3 regions of the Streptomyces sp. NPDC086080 genome follow, and region 1 is predicted to be linked to each of the others. Evidence: riboswitches for the same ligand, from Rfam matches in the RefSeq annotation. Region 1 holds a riboswitch; each other region holds the start of a gene.

What was found. Region 1 has a riboswitch for thiamine pyrophosphate ahead of thiC (phosphomethylpyrimidine synthase ThiC). Riboswitches for the same ligand answer to the same signal wherever they lie in the genome.
Region 2: it holds a riboswitch for thiamine pyrophosphate, as region 1 does, so the genes downstream of both, ACIF9R_RS10600 (thiamine ABC transporter substrate binding subunit) here and thiC (phosphomethylpyrimidine synthase ThiC) in region 1, are expected to answer to the same signal.
Region 3: it holds a riboswitch for thiamine pyrophosphate, as region 1 does, so the genes downstream of both, thiO (glycine oxidase ThiO) here and thiC (phosphomethylpyrimidine synthase ThiC) in region 1, are expected to answer to the same signal.

The regions. Positions count from the first base shown of each region.
Region 1 is NZ_JBITRU010000007.1:191,703-198,583, reverse strand. Features, by position in the region: gene ACIF9R_RS11760 (VWA domain-containing protein) at 1-634, opposite strand, end outside; gene ACIF9R_RS11755 (DUF1540 domain-containing protein) at 842-1,144, shown strand; gene thiC (phosphomethylpyrimidine synthase ThiC) at 1,236-3,047, opposite strand; TPP riboswitch at 3,040-3,227, opposite strand; gene ACIF9R_RS11745 (YibE/F family protein) at 3,300-4,739, shown strand; gene ACIF9R_RS11740 (SsgA family sporulation/cell division regulator) at 4,814-5,248, opposite strand; gene ACIF9R_RS11735 (IclR family transcriptional regulator) at 5,347-6,171, opposite strand; gene ACIF9R_RS11730 (DUF5326 family protein) at 6,366-6,578, opposite strand; gene ACIF9R_RS11725 (cupin domain-containing protein) at 6,728-6,881, opposite strand, start outside.
Region 2 is NZ_JBITRU010000006.1:242,373-249,253, reverse strand. Features, by position in the region: gene ACIF9R_RS10605 (ABC transporter permease) at 1-22, opposite strand, end outside; gene ACIF9R_RS10600 (thiamine ABC transporter substrate binding subunit) at 70-1,152, opposite strand; TPP riboswitch at 1,233-1,338, opposite strand; gene rlmN (23S rRNA (adenine(2503)-C(2))-methyltransferase RlmN) at 1,363-2,493, opposite strand; gene ACIF9R_RS10590 (phosphatidate cytidylyltransferase) at 2,760-3,758, opposite strand; gene frr (ribosome recycling factor) at 3,884-4,441, opposite strand; gene pyrH (UMP kinase) at 4,560-5,318, opposite strand; gene tsf (translation elongation factor Ts) at 5,509-6,345, opposite strand; gene rpsB (30S ribosomal protein S2) at 6,506-6,881, opposite strand, start outside.
Region 3 is NZ_JBITRU010000003.1:26,688-33,568, reverse strand. Features, by position in the region: gene ACIF9R_RS04300 (hypothetical protein) at 1-65, opposite strand, end outside; gene metF (methylenetetrahydrofolate reductase [NAD(P)H]) at 122-1,045, opposite strand; gene thiE (thiamine phosphate synthase) at 1,153-1,815, opposite strand; gene ACIF9R_RS04285 (Rv2175c family DNA-binding protein) at 2,399-2,764, opposite strand; gene ACIF9R_RS04280 (NAD(P)/FAD-dependent oxidoreductase) at 2,869-4,110, opposite strand; gene ACIF9R_RS04275 (hypothetical protein) at 4,124-4,489, opposite strand; TPP riboswitch at 4,526-4,637, shown strand; gene thiO (glycine oxidase ThiO) at 4,635-5,801, shown strand; gene thiS (sulfur carrier protein ThiS) at 5,798-5,998, shown strand; gene ACIF9R_RS04260 (thiazole synthase) at 6,001-6,795, shown strand.

The sequences.
Region 1 (6,881 bases):
TGGTGAGCCGGGGGGCGGCCATCGGTGCCGGGGTGGTGGGCGAGGGTGCCGGAGGGGGCGGCGGAGCCGCCGGGGCCGCGACCGGGGCAGCCGCCGGTGCGGGATCGTCCACGGTGATGCCGAAGTCCGTGGCGAGCCCGGCCAGCCCGGCGGCGTACCCCTGACCCACCGCGCGGAACTTCCACGCCCCCTGCCGCCGGTACAGCTCACCGCCGATGAACGCGGTCTCGCTCCCCGCGGCCATCACGAACCGGGCGACCTCGGCTCCCGTCCCCGCGTCGAGCAGCCGGAGCATCAGCCCCGGTACCTGCCCGAAGGTCCCGCCGTCGGCCGACGCGCACAGCGCGATCCGGTCGACGGCCGGTTCGACCGCGCCCAGATCCACCTCGACCGTGTCGGTCGCGGTGCCGGAGCCACGCTGCTTGCCGAGGTGTCTCACGGCACCCGAGGTGTGCCGTGGCTGGTTGTAGAAGACGAAGTCCCGGTCGTCCCGCACCCGCCCCGACTCCGTCAGGAGCAACGCGGAGGCATCGACGTCCGGTACCCCGGCCCCGGCCTCCCAGGCCAGCTCGGCACGCACCACGGACGCATCGACGGGAAGATTGGACCCCTTGCTCATCGAACTCGCTGTCATGGGGCCAGTCTGCCCCCGCCCGGCGAAGACACGGGTCGGCGCATTCCCTCGTCCATGAGGACGACAACAGGTCGAGGAGCGGGCCGCCGCAGACACACGGCTCAGGGGCCCTCGGCCTGGATGCGTCGACATGCGCCGACACCGGATGTCGCAGAAGGTGGAAAGGAAGAACGCGGTGGTCGTCACCTCCAGAAAGTGGGTTCCCTCATGGCAGCCACGCCCGTCATGCAGCTCCCGGTCATCAGCCAGTGCGCGGCCGAGGGATGCGCATACAACAACGACCACACCTGTCACGCCGCGGCGATCACTGTGGGCGATGTCGGCAAACCCGTCTGCGACACGTTCATGAGCGCGGACATGGAGGGCGGAGAGCCCTCCGTCACCGGACGGGTCGGCGCGTGCAAGATGGCCGACTGCCGCCACAACACCGCGCTGGAGTGCCACGCCCCGGCCATCACCGTCGGCTACGAGCGCGAGCGGGTTGACTGCCTCACCTACGCTCGGGCCTGAGCGACGGGCGCGGCCCTCGGGAACGCGAGTCGGTGCCGAGGTCTCAGTGGTCCCCGACAGCTGTGCCGGGGGCCACTGAGACGCCGGAACATCAGTCCGCGATCGGCAGGTAGAGCCTGTTCCCCCGGGCGGCGAACTCGGCGGACTTGGCCAGCATCCCCGCCCGAACCTCATCGTCACCGGCCTGCGGATCGTCACCGCCGAACTGCTCCGTGATGCTTCTGCTGATCTTCATCGAACAGAATTTCGGACCGCACATCGAGCAGAAGTGGGCCGTCTTGGCGGGTTCCGCCGGGAGGGTCTCGTCGTGGAACGCGCGGGCCGTGTCCGGGTCGAGGGCGAGGTTGAACTGGTCCTCCCACCGGAACTCGAAGCGGGCGTCGGAAAGCGCGTCGTCCCATTCCTGCGCCCCGGGGTGCCCCTTGGCCAGGTCGGCCGCATGGGCGGCGATCTTGTAGGTGATGACGCCGGTCTTGACGTCGTCACGGTTGGGCAGGCCCAGGTGTTCCTTGGGCGTGACGTAGCAGAGCATGGCCGTGCCCCACCAGGCGATCATCGCGGCACCTATGCCGGAGGTGATGTGGTCGTACGCCGGCGCGACGTCGGTGGTCAGCGGGCCGAGCGTATAGAACGGGGCTTCATCGCAGATCTCCTGCTGAAGGTCGATGTTCTCCTTGATCTTGTGCATCGGGACGTGGCCCGGCCCTTCGATCATGGTCTGTACGTGGAAACGCTTCGCGACCCTGTTGAGTTCCCCGAGCGTGCGCAGCTCCGCGAACTGCGCCTCGTCGTTGGCGTCCGCGATGGAGCCGGGCCGCAGGCCGTCGCCGAGCGAGTAGGTGACGTCGTACGCGGCGAGGATCTCGCAGAGCTCCTCGAAGTTCTCGTACAGGAACGATTCCTTGTGGTGCGCCAGGCACCAGGCGGCCATGATCGAGCCGCCGCGCGAGACGATCCCTGTCTTGCGGTGGGCGGTGAGCGGTACATACGCGAGACGCACACCCGCGTGGACCGTCATGTAGTCCACGCCCTGCTCGGCCTGTTCGATGACCGTGTCCTTGTAGATGTCCCAGGTCAGCTCCTCGGCCCGGCCGTCGACCTTCTCCAGGGCCTGATAGAGCGGCACGGTGCCGATGGGGACGGGGGAGTTGCGCAGCACCCACTCGCGCGTGGTGTGGATGTTGCGGCCGGTGGAGAGGTCCATGACCGTGTCCGCGCCCCAGCGGGTCGCCCAGGTCATCTTCTCCACTTCCTCCTCGATGGAGGACGTCACCGCCGAGTTGCCGATATTCGCGTTGACCTTCACCAGGAACCGCTTGCCGATGATCATCGGTTCGGTCTCGGGGTGGTTGACGTTGGCCGGCAGCACCGCCCGTCCCGCCGCGATCTCCTCGCGGACCACCTCGGGAGAGACATTCTCCCGGATCGCCACGAACTCCATCTCAGGCGTGATCTCTCCGCGGCGCGCGTACGCCAGCTGCGTGACCGCCCGGCCCGGACGGCCACGGCGCGGCAGGCGTGGCCGCCCCGGAAAGACGGCGTCCAGGTTGCGCAGGCCCCCACGCGGGGAGGTGTGCTTGACTCCGTCGTCCTCGGGGCGGACGGGACGGCCCGCGTACTCCTCCGCGTCACCGCGGGCCACGATCCAGTTCTCCCGCAACGGGGCCAGGCCCCTGCGCACGTCAGTGTCCACGAGCGGATCGGTGTACGGGCCGGATGTGTCGTACAGGGTGACCGACTGCCCGTTGGTGAGATGCACCTGGCGGACCGGCACCCGCAGGTCGGGGCGAGTGCCCCTGACGTACGCCTTGTGCCAGCCGACGGACGTCCCGTTCTCCCCGTTCGCCGACGTCTCCGTCGGGTTCTGCGTGGAGGCAGGCGTGCGTGCGTCCTTGTTGGTCATGAGACCTACTCCCTACGCCGGCATTACCCGGTAACAGGTTCGGCGGTCGACGCAGCGGCTTCCGTCTGACGTTCCGTGTGACACATCACTGGGACTGCCGTGATGTTTCATGTGAAACGTCGCTGATACGGAGGTCAGCGCCCTCTCAGCCCGGTGCTCCGAGCTCCCGCGTGTACAAAAGGTGTCACCACGCTAGCGTCACTTCTGGCGCGGTGAACAGAGGGCCCCCTCGCTTCTTGCGATGATCGGGCGGTGACCCCGACTCAGCCTCCCCCGTTTCCACCGCCCGAACCACCCCACGGCGCCGACGCCGGGAGCGGACACGGGCACGGGCCCGGACAGGGGCACGGCCACAGCCACAGCCACGGCCCGGCGGCGCCCGTCTCCCGGCATCTGCGCAAGGTCATCGCGGCCATCCTGGTCCCGTTCGCCGCGGCGGTGCTGATCGGACTCGCCGTGCTGTGGCCGGGCGGCGCCCCGGCGCACGAACGCACCGGCGTCGGTTTCGACCGGCAGACACAGGACGCCACGGTCACCAAGGTGGTCGAGGTGAGCTGCCAGTCCGTGAACGCTTCCGGAAGCGTGCCGACGGGTGACACGTCCACGGCCGAGGGGTCCTCCGCCCAGCAGCAGGAGGACGGTACCTGCAAGAAGGCGACAATCCGGGTCGATACCGGCGACGACAAGGGCCGTACGTTCAACGAGATCGTGCAGCCGGACCAGAGCCGTCAGTTGGAGCAGGGTCAGAAGGTCGTGGTCGCCTACGAGCCCTCCGCTCCCGAAGACCTGCAGTACTCGGTCACCGATGTGAACCGGCGCCTCCCTCTGGCGCTGCTCGCGGGCATCTTCGCACTCGCCGTCGTGGCCGTGGGACGGCTGCGCGGTGTCATGGCGCTCGTCGCCTTGGCGGTCAGCTTCCTGGTGCTGAACTTCTTCATCCTGCCGGCCATCCTGCAGGGGTCGAACCCACTGCTCGTGGCCGTGGTGGGAGCAAGCGCGATCATGTTGCTGGCCCTGTATCTCTGTCATGGACTCTCGGCACGTACATCGGTGGCGGTGCTCGGCACCCTCATCTCGTTGCTGCTGATCGGCCTCCTGGGTTCGGTGTTCATCGACTGGGCCGCGCTCACCGGCAACACGGATGACAACACCGGTCTGATTCACGGGCTGTATCCCGACATCGACATGAGCGGACTGCTGCTGGCCGGCGTGATCATCGGTTCACTCGGTGTCCTCGACGACGTGACGGTCACGCAGACGTCCGCGGTCTGGGAGCTGCACGAGGCCAATCCGTCGCTGGGCCGTCGCGGGCTGTACCGCGCGGGTATCCGTATCGGCCGCGATCACATCGCGTCCGTGGTCAATACCCTGGTCCTCGCTTATGCGGGCGCCGCGCTGCCCCTGCTGCTGCTGTTCTCCATCGCTCAGAGCAGTGTGGGGACGGTCGCCAACAGCGAGCTGGTCGCGGAGGAGATCGTGCGTACCCTGATCGGCTCGATCGGTCTGGTCGCCTCGGTGCCGGTCACGACGGTGCTGGCCGCACTGGTGGTCTCGGCCGACCGTCCGGCGGCAGGGGCTCAGGAGGGACGGGCACCGGGTCGGGCTCAGGGGCCCGCCCAGGGGCGCGGGCAGGTACCGGATGCCAGGTCGGCCGCAGGACGCGGCGGAAGGGGCCGGCGCCGCAAGCGGTGAGGTGCTCGGAGTGGAGCGGGGAGCGGGACGTGCTGAAGCGTTCCGCCACACCGTCGACCGACTGGCGCGACGCCTCAGCCGGCGCTCTGCTCCGCCAGGATCCGGTCCAGCGCGTCGTCGAGGTGGGCGTCGAAGTCCGCGAGCGCCCCCTCCTGGCCCAGCGGCACCAGCTTGTCGGTGCGGTCGAGGAAGGCCACGAGCGGTGCGGTCGACGAACGGAACAGTGCCTGGTCGCTCCCGACCTGAAGCCGGATCAGCACCTCCCCCAGCATGTCGGGGTCGACCGGTGAGACCCGTACATCCCCCTCACCGCACGGCCGGCCGACGCCGTCGATCAGCAACTCCCGGCCGAAGGCCCAGGTCACCGGCGCGTCCCCGGGCAAGTGAAAGGTCAGCCGCACGGCGTAGGGATCACAGGTGTCGTAGCGCAGCTCCACCGGGATACGGAAGGAAAGCTCCTCCGACACGAGAAAGCTCATCATGACCTCTGCCTGTACGGATTCGCGCATCGCCTACCCCGTCATTCGCCGCGGACTGGCCGGGCATGGAACCTGACACCAGATGGAATCTTGCTGAACGTACACGGCAGATCACAAGGAGTGAGTTTTCAGATACTGATAGACAGCGTGAGCGAGCCGAGCAGACGCCCCAGTTCGGCCTGCAGAAGCTGGGCCGCGGGAGCGAGCCGGTCGGCCTGATGTGCGGGCAGGGAGATGGCCACCGACGCCGCTGTGGCGCCGACGGTGATGGGGATGGCCGCACACACCGTCCCGAGAACGTATTCCTGACGCTCCACCACCAGCTCCATGCGCCGGTTACGGTCCAGCCGCCGAAGCAGGCTGTGATCGTCGCGCACGGTGTACGGCGTGACCGGACACACCGGATGGCGGCTCAGATGGTCACGGCGGGCCTCTCCGTCGAGCTGGGAGAGCAGGGACTGCCCGATGGCGTGAGCATGGCCGGTCTCCCGGAAGTCGGCCCATTCCTCGACCGCAGGATTGCCCGGGGTGTCGGAGACACAGATGACGTCGATCTCGCCCTCGCGGTACACCGCGTAGTACACGGGGGCCCCGATCGCGTCCCGCCAGCGGGCCAGGGTGTCGACGACCTTGCTGCGACGTTTCTGCTGTGCTCCGCTGCCGCTCAGCCGCTCGGCCGCCTCCCCGAGGAAGAACAAGCCCTTGTCGCGGCGCAGATAGCCCTCGTGCACCAGGGTGCGCAGCAGGTGGTACGTGGTGGGCAGCGCCAGCCCGGTCTCGCGGGCCAGTTGTTTGGCGGGCGCCCCGTACGCGTGCCCGGCGACGGTCTCCAGCAGGCGCATCGCCCGCTGCACGGAGCCGATGAGGGTCGCGGTGGGCGCCGTGGGCGCCGGTGATCGGGGCTGCGGGGGGACCGCGGCCAGAGGGGCTGAGGCGGTGCCAGTCGTGGCCAAGGGTCACTCCCGAAACGCGAGGGGGCAGCCCGTGCGGAGAACACGGGTGGGGGGACGCCGCTCGCGGGGATCGTCCCCGCGTCGAGTTCCGGACTCTAACCGGCTGTCACCATACGCAGACGGCCCGCCGGTAAAACTTCCCCCGCCCGAGGGAACCGGTGATTCCTGTTACCGCCTCACCGGTCCCTCCCGACTCACCAGTCGCTGCGCGACGAGGAACTCGACATGAACTTGCGGACGACGTAGATCAGTCCGCCGACCAGCGCCACAAACACCAGCAGCTTGAAGAGGAGTCCGATCACGAATCCGACCACGCTGGCTATCAGCCCGCCGAACACCACCAGAGCGATGACCGGCACCGCGATCCACTTCACCCACCACGGCAGTCCCGCGAAGATCTCTCGCATCGCCCTTGTCCTTGTCTCTCCGCCCGCAGAGTGCCGGGTCGCGTCAATGATGTCCTGCACCCGATGCTAGGGCGCCAGGTGGTCCGCCGGGGGCCTCGGATCCCTTGTCCTCCCCTGACCGGTCCCCTAGGGAACCCGGAGTGTCCGGCTCAGCTCTCGGGGGGAGAGAACACCACAAGGACCCGCAGATCCTCGCTGATGTGATGGAACTTGTGGGCCACACCGGCCGGTACGTACACGACGCTGCCCCGTGCCACCTGCGTGGTCTCCGTACCGACGGTGATCGATGCCCGGCCGCTGACG
Region 2 (6,881 bases), on a different contig from region 1:
AGAACGCGACCGGCACGGCCATCAGGCCGAGCCGCGCCGCGCTCCCGCGCCGCTTCGCCGCGGCTCGCGTCACTTCAGTACGAGCGAGGTCCACGACTTGACCCACTGGTCACGGTTGGCGGCGATCTTCTGCGGGTCCATGGTCTGCGGGTCCTTGGCCTGCGGACCGAACGTCGCGAACTCCTCGGGCACCTGGGCGCCCTCCCGCACCGGGTACACGAACATGTTGAGCGGCATGTCGTTCTGGAACCGCTCGCCGATCAGGAAGTCGATGAGGGCCTTGCCGCCCTCGGGGTTCTTCGCGTTGCTCAGCAGCCCCGCGTACTCGACCTGACGGAAGCAGGTGCCCTCGGCCACGCCGGTGGGCGCGGTGTCCGGCCTGGGGTCGGCGTAGATCACCTCGGCGGGCGGCGAGGAGGCGTACGACACCACCAGCGGACGGTCGGCCTTGGCCTGCTTGCCGCCGGCCGAGCCGGAGAACTCCTCGTTGTAGGCCTGCTCCCAGCCGTCGACCACCTTCACACCGTTGGCCTTGAGCTTCTTCCAGTAGTCCGGCCAGCCGTCGTCACCGTACTGGGCGGCCGTTCCGAGCAGGAAGCCGAGACCGGGCGAGGAGGTGGAGGCGTTCTCGACCACGAGGAGGTTCTTGTACTCGGGCTCGACCAGGTCGTCGAAGGTCCGGGGCGGAGTCAGGTCGTTCTCGGCGAACCACGCCTTGTCGTAGTTGACGCAGACGTCACCGCTGTCGACGGGGGTGACCCGGTGCTTGTCCTCGTCGACCCGGTACTCGGGCAGGATCAGCTCCGCGTCCTTCGCCTCGTACGGCTGGAACAGTCCGTTGTCCAGAGCGCGGGAGAGCAGGGTGTTGTCGACGCCGAAGAAGACGTCGCCCTGCGGGTTGTCCTTGGTCAGGACGGCCTTGTTCACGGCCTGCCCGGCATCGCCGTCCTCGAGGACCTTCAACCGGTAGCCGGACTGCTTCTCGAAGTCCGCGACGACGTCCTTCGACACGGCCCACGAGTTGTGGCTGACGAGGGTCACGGTCCCGGACCCGCCGTCCCCCGCGTCGCCGCCGTCCGACGACCCGCACGCGGACAGCGCGACCAGTCCCAGCCCGGCGGCCAGAACCATGACCTTCTTGGTGATACCCACTTGATTCCTCCTGGAGTGACCAGGAAGAGACGCGGCCCCGCCCGGGACCTCTGGGTGAGATCCCGGGCAGGGCGCAACAGCTCGAGTGATGACCGATCTCCCTACCCAGAATGACCTGGGCCAGGTTCGGAGGGTCTGCGGCCGGTGCCGCACTCTCAGCGCTGTGGCGCTCCCCTGTCGGAATATGAAGATGTGCTTACGCGAGTCACACTACCTCTCGCTCGCGGCGAGCTGACCACACGCCCCGTCGATCTCCTGTCCACGGGTGTCCCTGATCGTGACCGGCACCCCGTGCGCGGCGATCGCCTCGACGAACGCCTTCTCGTCCTCGGGGCGGGAGGCGGTCCATTTGGAGCCGGGCGTGGGGTTGAGCGGGATGAGGTTGACGTGCACGGGACGGCCCTTGAGCATCCGCCCGAGGCGGTCACCACGCCAGGCCTGGTCGTTGATGTCCCGGATCAGCGCGTACTCGATGGACAGCCGCCGCCCGGAGGTGGCCGCGTACTCGAACCCGGCGTCGAGCACCTCGCGCACCTTCCACCGCGTGTTCACGGGGACGAGGGTGTCGCGCAGTTCGTCGTCGGGGGCGTGCAGCGAGATGGCCAGCCGGCACTTGAAGCCCTCGCCGGTGAACCGGTGGATCGCCGGGACGAGACCGACCGTGGACACGGTGATCCCACGCTGTGACAGCCCGAGCCCGTCCGGCTCGGGGTCGGTGAGGCGGCGGATGGCCCCGACGACCCGGTTGTAGTTGGCGAGCGGCTCACCCATGCCCATGAACACGATGTTGCTGAGCCGCGCCGGGCCCCCGGGCACCTCGCCGTCCCGGAGCGCCCGCATCCCGTCCACGATCTGGTGCACGATCTCGGCGGTCGACAGGTTCCGGTCAAGACCGGCCTGCCCGGTCGCGCAGAACGGGCAGTTCATGCCGCAGCCCGCCTGGGAGCTGATGCACATGGTCACCCGGTCCGGGTAGCGCATCAGTACCGACTCGACGAGCGTCCCGTCGAACAGCTTCCACAGCGTCTTGCGGGTGGTGCCCTGATCGGTGGACAGATGCCGTACGACGGTCATCAGCTCAGGAAGCAGCGCCTCCTGGAGCCTGCCGCGCGAGCCGGCCGGGATGTCGGTCCACTGCTCCGGGTCGTGCGCGTACCGTGCGAAGTAGTGCTGCGAGAGCTGCTTGGCACGGAACGGCTTCTCACCGGCCGCGGCGACGGCCTCCTTGCGCTCGGCGGGCGTGAGATCGGCAAGGTGCCGCGGCGGCCGCTTCGCTCCGCGGGGGGCGACGAAGGTGAGCTCACCGGGAACGGGACGGGCCACGGTCGGGCAACTCCTCATGACGACGGGGTCTGGCAATGCCGCACAGGCGGGGGCGATGGCACCGCTGTGCCTGAGCCAGGAGACGACCCGCGCGGGGCGGGGACGTACGAAAGGGCCCGCAGTCCACCGCGAGCCCTTCCAGGGTACCTGTTCGCCGTCAACCCGATCCGACGAAGATCACCAGCAGCAGCCACACCACGGGAGCCGTCGGCAACAAGAAGTCCAAACGGTCCATGCTGTAGCGATGTGCGGCTACCGCCGCGCGGCCCCGTGGCCCATCTGCCTCACCCCGACCCGACAAACAGGACCAGCAGCAACCACACCACGGGAGCCGTCGGCAACAAGGAGTCCAAACGGTCCATGATGCCGCCGTGGCCCGGGAGCAGCGTGCCCATGTCCTTGATGCCCAGGTCGCGTTTGATCATGGACTCGCCGAGGTCGCCCAGGGTGGCGCTGGCGGCGACCGCGAGGCCGAGCAGCAGGCCCTGCCACCAGCTGCCGTCGTCGATCAGGAACTGCATGCACAGCGCGCCCGCGACCATGGCGAAGCCGATCGCGCCCAGCAGGCCCTCACGGGTCTTGCCGGGGCTGATCCGCGGGGCGAGCTTGTGGGTACCGAAGCGCCAGCCGACGGCGTACGCGCCCGTGTCGCTGACCACCGTCAGCAGCAGGAAGGTGAGGACGCGCCAGGCGCCGTCGTCGGCGGTGAGCATCATCGCGACGAAGGTCGCCAGGAACGGGACGTAGAACGCGGCGAAGACACCCGCCGTGACATCCCTGAGGTAGTTCTCGGGCGGCGCCGTCATACGCCAGACGAGTACCGCCAGCGTGGTGAGCGCCATGGCGACCCACGCGCCCTCGGCTCCCCGCGCGTACCCGGTGACGACCATGGCCGCACCGCCGAGCGCCAGCGGAACGAGGGGCGCCTTGATGCCCTTGCGTTCGTCGAGCCGCTTGGTCAGCTCCCACAGGCCCACCACGACGGCGACGGCGACCACGCCGACGAAGACGGCCTTGACGACGAACAGCGAAGCGACGATCACCGCTCCCAGGCCGACGCCGACGCCTATCGCGGAGCCGAGGTCGCGCCCCGCGCTCTTCTTCTGCGGGGCGGGCGCCGGCTGCGGGGCGTGGGGCATGGGCTCCGGATTCTGCGACACCTCCCCGGGGTGGGGCCGTGCCTGCGGCATCTCGTCTCGGAACAGGGGGCCGCTCAGCCGAACGGCCCCCCGGTCCACCTCCTGGTCTCCGCCGTGTTCGGGTACGTCGGGCACGATGGGCATGGGGCGCGTCTGCTGTACGTAGTGCGCATCGTACGCGGGACCCGCCGGGACAGCGCCCTGGCCGGGCCCGTGATCGGAAGGGCCCCAGTACCCGGTCTGCGGCGTCCCCCAGGAAGAGTCGTTCATCAGACCTCGAGCAGCTCGGCTTCCTTGTGCTTCAGGAGCTCGTCCACCTGGGCGACGTACTTCGCGGTGGTGTCGTCGAGCTCCTTCTCCGCACGGCGGCCCTCGTCCTCGCCGACCTCGCCGTCCTTGATCATCTTGTCGATGGTCTCCTTGGCCTTGCGGCGCACGGAACGGATCGAGATCTTGGCGTCCTCACCCTTGCCCTTGGCGACCTTGATGTAGTCGCGGCGGCGCTCCTCGGTCAGTTCGGGGAACACCACCCGGATGATGTTGCCGTCGTTGCTCGGGTTGACGCCCAGGTCGGAGTCGCGGATCGCCTGCTCGATGTTGCGCAGCGCGCTCTTGTCGAACGGCGTCACCACGGCCATGCGCGGCTCGGGCACGGAGAACGAGGCCAGCTGGTTGATCGGCGTCGGTGCGCCGTAGTAGTCGGCCACGATCTTGTTGAACATCGCCGGGTGCGCACGACCGGTGCGGATCGCGGCGAAGTCCTCCTTGGCGACCACGACGGCCTTCTCCATCTTCTCCTCGGCCTCGAGGAGGGTCTCTTCGATCACCACTTGCTCCTGCGTCTTGAGTAGGCCCGGCTGCGGTTCCTCTTCGGGGCGGCGGCCGGCTGCGTCGCGTCTTCTTCCTGCACGGTTCCCGACCGGCAGGACATTGTCCATCCCCCGGTCAGTTGCGCCCGGCTTGGTCACCGACCAGCGTGCCGATCTTCTCACCCTTGACGGCGCGGGCGATGTTGCCCTCCTTCAGAAGCTCGAAGACCAGGATCGGCAGGTTGTTGTCCCGGCACAGCGTGACAGCCGTGGCGTCGGCGACCTTCAGGTCCCGGGTGATGACCTCGCTGTAGCCGAGCGCGTCGAACTTCACCGCGTCGGGGTTGGTGTTCGGGTCCGAGTCGTAGACGCCGTCCACGCCGTTCTTGCCCATGAGCAGCGCCTCGGCGTCGATCTCCAGGGCACGCTGGGCGGCGGTGGTGTCGGTGGAGAAGTACGGCATGCCCATACCGGCGCCGAAGATGACCACACGGCCCTTCTCCAAGTGCCGTACCGCGCGCAGCGGGATGTAGGGCTCGGCGACCTGCCCCATGGTGATGGCCGTCTGCACTCGGCTGTCGACGCCTTCCTTCTCCAGGAAGTCCTGGAGGGCCAGGCAGTTCATCACGGTGCCGAGCATGCCCATGTAGTCGGAGCGGGCGCGGTCCATGCCGCGCACCTGGAGCTCGGCGCCGCGGAAGAAGTTGCCGCCGCCGATGACGATCGCGATCTCCGCGCCGTCCCGGACGACGGCCGCGATCTCACGCGCGATGGCGTGCACCACGTCGGGGTCGACGCCCAGGCCCCCGCCACCGGAGAACGCCTCTCCGGACAGCTTCAGCATAAACCGGCCGCGTACTTTGCCGTCGTCGCTCTTCTCAGCCTTGGTGGTCATCGGGGATCCCGCCTCTTTCGCGTGTTGCACATACGAAGAAGGCCACTGCCGGTGGGGCGGTGTTCGCATCCCATACGGCAATGGCCTCCTCGTCAGATCTGCTGTCGTCCGGCACGCGCGCGTGCGTGGACGCGTGTCCGAACGACTGCTGTCGACCCTATCGGGGTCGCGCGCCCGTCGCGGTACGGACTCAGATGCCGACCTTGATGCGCGTGAAGCGCTTCAGGGTGACACCGGCCTCGTCCAGGACCTTCTGGACGGACTTCTTGTTGTCCAGCGCGTAGGGCTGGCCGAGCAGCGTGGCGTCCTTGAAGAAGCCGTTCAGGCGACCCTCGACGATCTTGGCGATCGCGGCCTCGGGCTTGCCCTCGGCGCGGGTGGTCTCCTCGGCGATGCGACGCTCCGACTCGACGACCTCGGCCGGCACGTCCTCCTTGGCGAGGTACTTCGGCGCGAAGGCGGCGATGTGCTGCGCGACGCCCTTGGCGACCTCGGCGTTCGGCTGGTCGAGCTCGACGAGCACACCGATCTGCGGGGGCAGGTCGGGCATCGTGCGGTGCATGTACGCCGTGACGTAGCCGTCGGCGTACTGGGCGAAGCGGTCCAGGACGATCTTCTCGCCCAGGTTGGCGTTGGCCTCGTCCACGAACGCCTGGACGGTCTTGCCGGCCTCGATCTCGGAGGCGAGCAGCGCCTCGAGGTCGGCCGGGGAGGTCTTGGTGATGTGCTCGGCGATGGCGGCGGCCGCGGCCTGGAACTTCTCGCCCTTGGCGACGAAGTCCGTCTCGCACTTCAGCTCGACGAGGACACCGGAGGAGTTGTCACCGGCGATGATCGAGACCACGGCGCCGTTCTCGGCGGAGCGGCCCTCGCGCTTGGCGACGCCCTTCTGGCCCTTGATACGGAGCGCCTCGACGGCCTTGTCGACGTTGCCGTCGGCCTCGTCCAGCGCCTTCTTGCAGTCCATCATGCCGGCGCCGGTGAGCTCCCGGAGCTTCTTGACGTCGGCGGCGGTGTAGTTCGCCATGAGTCTGTGAGTCTTTCTCGAAGTCTGGAGGTTCTCAGATCCGCGGGGTCAGGGACCTTCCCCCGGAAGGGGCAGGTGCCCGGCGCGCCGCCGACCTACGGGTGAACGGCGGGAGCGGTTCGCTGAGTCACCGCTCCCGCCGTCAACGGCTCTGACGGGGTCAGGCCTGCTCGGCCTCGGCGGCGGGGGCCTCGGCGGGCTTCTCGGCCTCAGCCTCGGGAGCCTCGGCCGGCTTCTCGGCCTCGGCCTCGGCGGGCTTCTCGGCCTCGGCGGCGGCCGGAGCGGCCTCCTCGGCCTTCTTCTCGCCCTCGAGCAGGTCGCGCTCCCACGCGGCGAGCGGCTCGCCGGCGGCCTTGTCACCCTTGTCCCCGGTGGCGGCACCGGAGCGGGCGATGAGGCCCTCGGCGACGGCGTCGGCGATCACGCGGGTGAGCAGGGTGACGGAGCGGATCGCGTCGTCGTTGCCCGGGATCTTGTAGTCGACCTCGTCGGGGTCACAGTTGGTGTCGAGGATGGCGACGACCGGGATGTTGAGC
Region 3 (6,881 bases), on a different contig from region 1:
AGCACCTCGCCGAGCAACCACAGCGCGACGATGCCGAACGCGATGTAGAGGACCGTCCAGCCCATGTACGCCCCTCTCCCAGTGGTCGCTACGCAGTGTGTCGTATGTCCGTGCGACCGGTCTAGGCCCGCGGTCGGTGGTGCAGGCCCAGGTTCTCGTAGATTTCCAGCGCCGCCGTGGAGTTGTTCAGCGTGATGAAGTGCAGTCCCGGCACTCCCTCGGCCAGCAACCGCGCGCAGAACTCCGTGGCGAAGTCGATACCGATGGAGCGTACCGCCGCCGGATCGTCCTTCGCTGCGAGGATCCGCTCTTTGAGGGCGTCGGGGAACTCGGCATTACTGAGTTTTGGCAACCTCTCCAGCATCTTCACGCTGGTCACCGGCATGACTTCGGGGATCACCGGGGTTTCGCAGCCCGCGGCGTGTACTCGGTCACGCAGGCGCAGATAGGAGTCGGGCCGGAAGAACATCTGAGTGATCGCGTAGTCGGCACCGGCCCGGCACTTGTCGACGAAGTGGGCCACGTCGGTGTCCCAGTCGGCGGAGCGGGGGTGCATCTCCGGGAAGGCGGCGACGCCGACGCAGAAGTCGCCGGACTCCTTGATGAGCCGGACGAGGTCGGCGGCGTAGGTCAGGCCCTGCGGGTGCGGCACCCACTCACCCATGGGGTCGCCGGGCGGGTCGCCCCGTACGGCGAGCATGTTGCGGATCCCGGCGTCGGCGTACTGGCCGATGATGTTGCGCAGTTCGGCGACGGAGTGGTCGACGGCGGTGAGATGGGCGACCGGGGTGAGGGTGGTGTCGGAGACGATCTGCTCGGTCTCCCTGACCGTTCCGGCGCGGGTGGAGCCGCCGGCTCCGTACGTCACGGAGACGAAGTCCGGGGCCACCGCCTCGACCCTGCGCAGCGCGCTCCACAGGTTCCGCTCGCCCTTGGGGGTCTTCGGCGCCGAGAACTCGAAGGAGTACGTCGTTCTGCCTGCGGCGAGCATGTCGCGCACGGTCCGTGCGCGGTCAGTCCACGTGGATGCGGTTCCGAGGGCCATACCGGCAGGTTAGCCAGGGGGCGGCGGTCCCCCAACCAGAAGCGGGATATTTGTCTGATTTGCCGACTTGCTGTCCACCCCTTGGACGGATGTGAGACGCGCGGTGGTCATCCGGCATCCGGAACGGCCTGCCGTATCCGCCGCGCGAACCCGGCGGCCGCCGCACCCGGGTCGTCGGCGTCGGTGATCGCGCGGACGACGACGACCCGGCGGGCGCCCGCGTCCAGGACCTCGTCGAGGTTGCCGAGGTCGATACCGCCGATGGCGAACCAGGGCCGGTCGGTGCCGAGGCCGGCGGTGTAACGGACCAGGTCCAGGCCCGGGGCGTGGCGGCCCGGCTTGGTGGGGGTGGGCCAGCAGGGGCCCGTGCAGAAGTAGTCCGTGCCGGGCTGGACGGCGGCCGCGGCGGCCTCGGACTCGGCGTGGGTGGAGCGGCCGATCAGGACGCCGTCGCCGAGCAGGGCACGGGCGGCGGGGACCGGGAGGTCGCCCTGGCCGAGGTGGAGGACATCGGCTCCGGCGGCGTGGGCGACGTCCGCGCGGTCGTTGACCGCGAGCAGCTTGCCGTGCCGGGCGCAGGCGTCGGCGAAGACCGCCAGGTGCTCCAGCTCCTCGGCGGCCTCCATCCCCTTGTCCCGCAGCTGCACGATGTCGACCCCGCCGGCCAGCACCGCGTCCAGGAACTCCAGGAGGTCCCCCTGTCGCTTGCGCGCGTCGGTGCAGAGATAGACCCGGGCGCCGGCGAGCCGGAGGCGTGCGGTGTCGGTCATACGAGTGTCCCCCCAGGGTGTCGTGGGCGTACGGACCGGACAGGCCCGACGGCTGGCGCCGGGCCTGTGCGGCCCGGCAGGTCGTGCGCGGGCGCGTCCCGCACCCGGCGGGCCGTCCACGGATGTCCCCCGCCGGCACACCGCCCACGGCGGGCCGACAGCTGGCACACGCAGACGCCTCAGCCGCGCCCAGGGTGTCATGAGCCTGCGAACCCGGTGGACCCGGCGGGCCTCGCCGGGCGGCCACCGCCCACGGCGAGCCGGGACGCGCAGCTCCCTCGGCCACCCCCGAAGCACCCTGCCCGTACGGACTCGGCGGGCCCGGCGGCCTCGTCACACAGCCCCACCCGGCACACCGCCCACGGCCGGCGGCCCACACCCGCAGCCCCCTCGGCCGCGCCCAGGGTGCCAGGCGCGCACGAACCGGTGGACCCGGTGGACCCGGCGCGCGGCCTCCGCCCGGCAGGTCGTCCGCGGATGCCGCCGGCCGAGACCGGAGCGGAGGGCTGCCCGCACAGGCGGGCCCCCGGCCGGGGCTCACCCGCCCCGGCCGGTGTGGTCCATGACTGCGGTCGGGTGCCGGTCAGACGGCGAGTGCCTGGGCCCGGCGCTTCACCTCCGTGCCACGATTCTCGCCGAGCGCCTGCGCGGGGGTGCCCGGCAGGCTCGGGTCGGGGGTGAACAGCCACTCCAGCATCTCTTCGTCCGTGAAACCGTCGTCCCGCAGGAGCGTCAGGGTGCCACTGAGGCCCTTGACCACCTTGTCCCCGTCGATGAAGGCGGCGGGGACGTGCAGCGCGCGGTTCTCACCTCGGCGTACGGCGATGAGCTGGCCGTCCTTGACCAGCTGCCGGACGCGCGTCACCTCGACGCCGAACTGCTCGGCGATGTCGGGGAGAGTGAGCCAGGCGGGGACGAGAGCATCGATCTTTGCGTCAATCTCGGTCACGGGACAAGCCTGCCACCTGCCACTGACAGTCGGAAGTCAGCCCCCACCACCTGGGCGGACGCCCGGGCCGGGCGCGCCGGTGGGGCGCGCCGGCCGGAAGCCCGTCAGGCCGTCGCCGACTTCAGCGGCCGCGCCGGGTCCGCCAGCAGGTCCGCGTCCATCGCCGTACCCGCCTCGATCAGCCGGCGCCCCTGCGCCAGGTCCCGGGGCCGCCCCACGGCGAGCAACGCGACCAGACGGGACTCCCGCAGCCAGCAGACGCTCCACGCCGCGTCCGCCGGGTCCCCGCGCCACATGGTCCGGTCGGCGTCCGCGTGGTGGCCCGCGTACTGGACGAAGCGGCCGAACTGCTCGGACCAGAAGTACGGCACCGGGTCGTACACCGCCGGGCCGCGCCCGGCCTGCCCGGCGAGGATGTTCGTCGCGACCGTGCGCGGCCCCTGGAGGGCGTTGTCCCAGTGGTGGACCAGCAGACGTTCGCCGTAGCGCCCGGACGGGAAGGACGCGCAGTCGCCGACCGCGTACACGTCCGGCAGGGAGGTCATCAGATGGTGGTCGGCGGCGACCTCGTCCCGTGCCCCGAGTTCGATCCCGGAACCCGCCAGCCACGCCGTGGCGGGCCGGGCCCCGATGCCGACGACCACCGCGCCCGCGGGCAGCCGCGACCCGTCGTCCAGGACCACGGCACCGGCCTCGACACGCTCCACGCGCGCATGCGTGCGCAGCGCGACACCCGCCTCGGCGTACCAGGCGGTCATCGGGGCGGCCACCTCGGCGGGCAGCGCCTCGGCGAGCGGCCGCTCCGCGGCCTCCACGACGGTGACTGCGCAGCCCGCCTCACGGGCCGCGGTGGCGAACTCCGCGCCGATCCAGCCGGCGCCGACCACCACGACGTCGTGCTGCCGCGCGAGCACCGGACGCAGCCGTTCGGCGTCGTCCAGGGTGCGCAGCAGATGCACGCCCCGGACGCCCTCCGCGCCGGGCAGCCGCACCGGCTCCGCGCCGGTGGCGATCACCAGCACGTCGTACGGGACGGGCCCGGCCTCCGTGTCCAGTTCGTGGTCGCCGGGGCGCAGGCCGCGCACCTCGCAGCCGAGCCGCAGTTCGATACCGAGTTCCTCGAAGTCGACGTCGAAGGCGGAGTCCTCGGCCTTGCCGAGCAGGACCGCCTTGGACAACGGCGGCCGGTCGTAGGGCTGGTGGGGCTCCGCGCCGATCAGGGTCACGGTGCCGGTGAATCCCTGTTCCCGCAGGGCGACCGCGGTCCGCACGCCTGCCATGCCCGCGCCCGCCACCACCACCCGCCGCGGTGCCGACCGTCCCGGTTCCAGCGTCTGCTCGCTCACCCGCTCACCCTAGTCACTCGGTCACCGACGGGACGGCGTGGTCCGGGAGCTGCTCCACCACGCTCGTCCCGCTGCCCGGCTGCGACTCCCACTCCCAGCGCTCCTCCAGCCGTACCCGCCCGTCGGGCAGCTCCACGACCGCGGACACACAGTGCCCGCAGGACGTCGTACCGTCCCGTTTGAGCTGTACGTACCGGAAGTCCAGCCGGTCCCCCTCGCGGGTGCCCACCAGGTGCCCGCGCACGACGTCGCCGCCCGCGTACTCGGCCCAGATCTCACCGCCCCGCTCGTGGTAGAGGAACCGGGTACGGGTGCCGACCTGGCCCGGAGCCTGGTCGGCCACAGGGGCGAGGACAAGTCCGTCGAGCGATCGGGCCACGTGGGGTCTCCCTTGCAGGCGCTAGGGTGGCCAACGTAAAGCACTCGCGGGAGCCCGGACGCACCGGGCTGAGAGGGAGGCTGGCGGCCTCCGACCGTACGAACCTGATCCGGGTCATGCCGGCGAAGGGAGGGGCTGGACGCCCATGTCGCCCACGCGTACGTCAGACGTCCTCGTCATAGGGGGCGGAATCATCGGCCTGGTCACGGCCTGGCGGGCCGCGCAGCGCGGTCTCGTCACGACCGTGGTGGACCCCGAGCCGGGCGGTGGCGCCGCCCAGGTGGCCGCCGGGATGCTGGCCGCCGTCACCGAACTGCACTACGGCGAGGAGACCCTGCTCGGCCTGAACCTCGCCTCCGCGCGGCGCTACCCCGACTTCGCGGCCGAGCTCACCGAACTCACCGGCCACGACCTCGGCTACCGCCGCTGCGGCACGCTCGCCGTGGCCCTGGACGCCGACGACCGCGCCCACCTGCGGGAACTGCACGCCCTGCAGCAGCGGTCGGGGCTGGACGCGCAGTGGCTGTCCGGGCGGGAGTGCCGGCGCCTCGAACCGATGCTCGCGCCCGGGGTGCGCGGCGGACTGCGGGTGGACGGCGACCATCAGATCGATCCGCGGCGGCTGGCGGCCGCGCTCGTCGCCGCCGGTGAGCGCGCGGGCGTCGCCTTCCACCGCGCGTGGGCCGAACGGCTCGTGGTCGCGGGCGGCCGCGCGAGGGGCGTTCTCACCTCCGACGGCACCGAACTGGGCGCCGGGCAGGTGGTACTCGCGGGAGGCAGTCTCAGCGGCCGGCTCGCGGGCGTCCCGGCGGACGTACTGCCGCCCGTGCGGCCCGTGAAGGGGCAGGTGGTGCGGCTGGCGATGCCGGAGGGCCCCGGCCCCTTCCTGAGCCGGACCGTGCGCGCCGTGGTGCGCGGCAGTCATGTCTACCTGGTGCCGCGCGAGAACGGTGAGTTGGTGATCGGCGCGACCAGCGAGGAGAAGGGCTGGGACACGACGGTGACCGCGGGAGGTGTGTACGAACTGCTGCGCGACGCCCACGAGCTGGTCCCCGGGATCACCGAACTGCCGCTGACCGAGACCCGGGCCGGGCTGCGTCCCTGCTCCCCCGACAACGCGCCCCTGCTCGGCCCGACCGGGCTCGACGGGCTGCTGCTGGCCACCGGCCACCACCGCAACGGCGTCCTGCTGACACCGGTCACCGGCGACGCCCTGGCGGATGTCCTGACCACCGGTGAACTGCCCTGGGAAGCCCGCCCGTTCAGCCCTCTCCGGTTCGGCGTCACCGCCCTCACGGAGCAGCCCGTATGAACATCTCCGTCAACGGGGAGCCCCGGGAGTACCCGCCCGGCACGGCTCTCCACCTCGTCGTGACCTCGCTCACCGCGGCGCCCTCCGGAGTGGCCGCCGCCCTCAACGAAACCGTCGTTCCCCGCGCGCAGTGGCCCACCACCCCCCTCTCCGAGGGAGACCGGGTGGAGGTCCTGACCGCCGTCCAAGGAGGCTGACCATGGCCGACGATCCGTTCGTCCTCGGCGGTACGTCCTTCACGTCCCGTCTGATCATGGGCACCGGAGGGGCGCCGAGCCTCGATGTGCTGGAGCGGGCGCTCGTGGCGTCCGGGACGGAGCTGACGACCGTCGCGATGCGGCGGGTGGACCCCTCGGTGCACGGGTCCGTGCTGTCGGTGCTGGAGAAGCTGGGCATCCGGGTGCTGCCGAACACGGCGGGGTGCTTCACCGCCGGGGAGGCCGTGCTCACGGCACGGCTCGCGCGGGAGGCGCTCGGCACGGATCTGGTCAAGCTGGAGGTCATCGCCGACGAGCGGACACTGCTGCCGGATCCGGTGGAACTGCTGGACGCGGCGGAGACGCTCGTGGACGACGGGTTCACGGTGCTGCCGTACACCAACGACGATCCGGTGCTGGCGCGGAAACTGGAGGACGTGGGGTGTGCGGCGGTCATGCCACTGGGGTCTCCGATCGGGTCCGGGCTGGGCATTCGCAACCCGCACAACTTCGAGCTGATCGTGGAGCGGGCGGGGGTGCCGGTGATCCTCGACGCGGGGGCGGGGACGGCGTCGGACGTGGCGCTGGCGATGGAGCTGGGGTGTGCGGGGGTGATGCTGGCGTCGGCGGTGACGCGGGCGCAGTCGCCGGTGCTGATGGCGTCCGCGGTGCGGGCGGCGGTGGAGGCGGGGCGGCTGGCGCGGCGCGCGGGGCGGATTCCGCGGCGGTGGTTCGCCATGGCGTCCTCTCCTGCGGAGGGCCTGGCGGTACTGGATCCGGAGCGACCGGCGTTCTAGGTGCCCTGCCCTGGCCGGGCGGGGGCCGGGTTCCGCTCGCCGACGCCTGCGAGGGGCCGCCGCGCGCTCCAGGGGCCGCCCAGGTA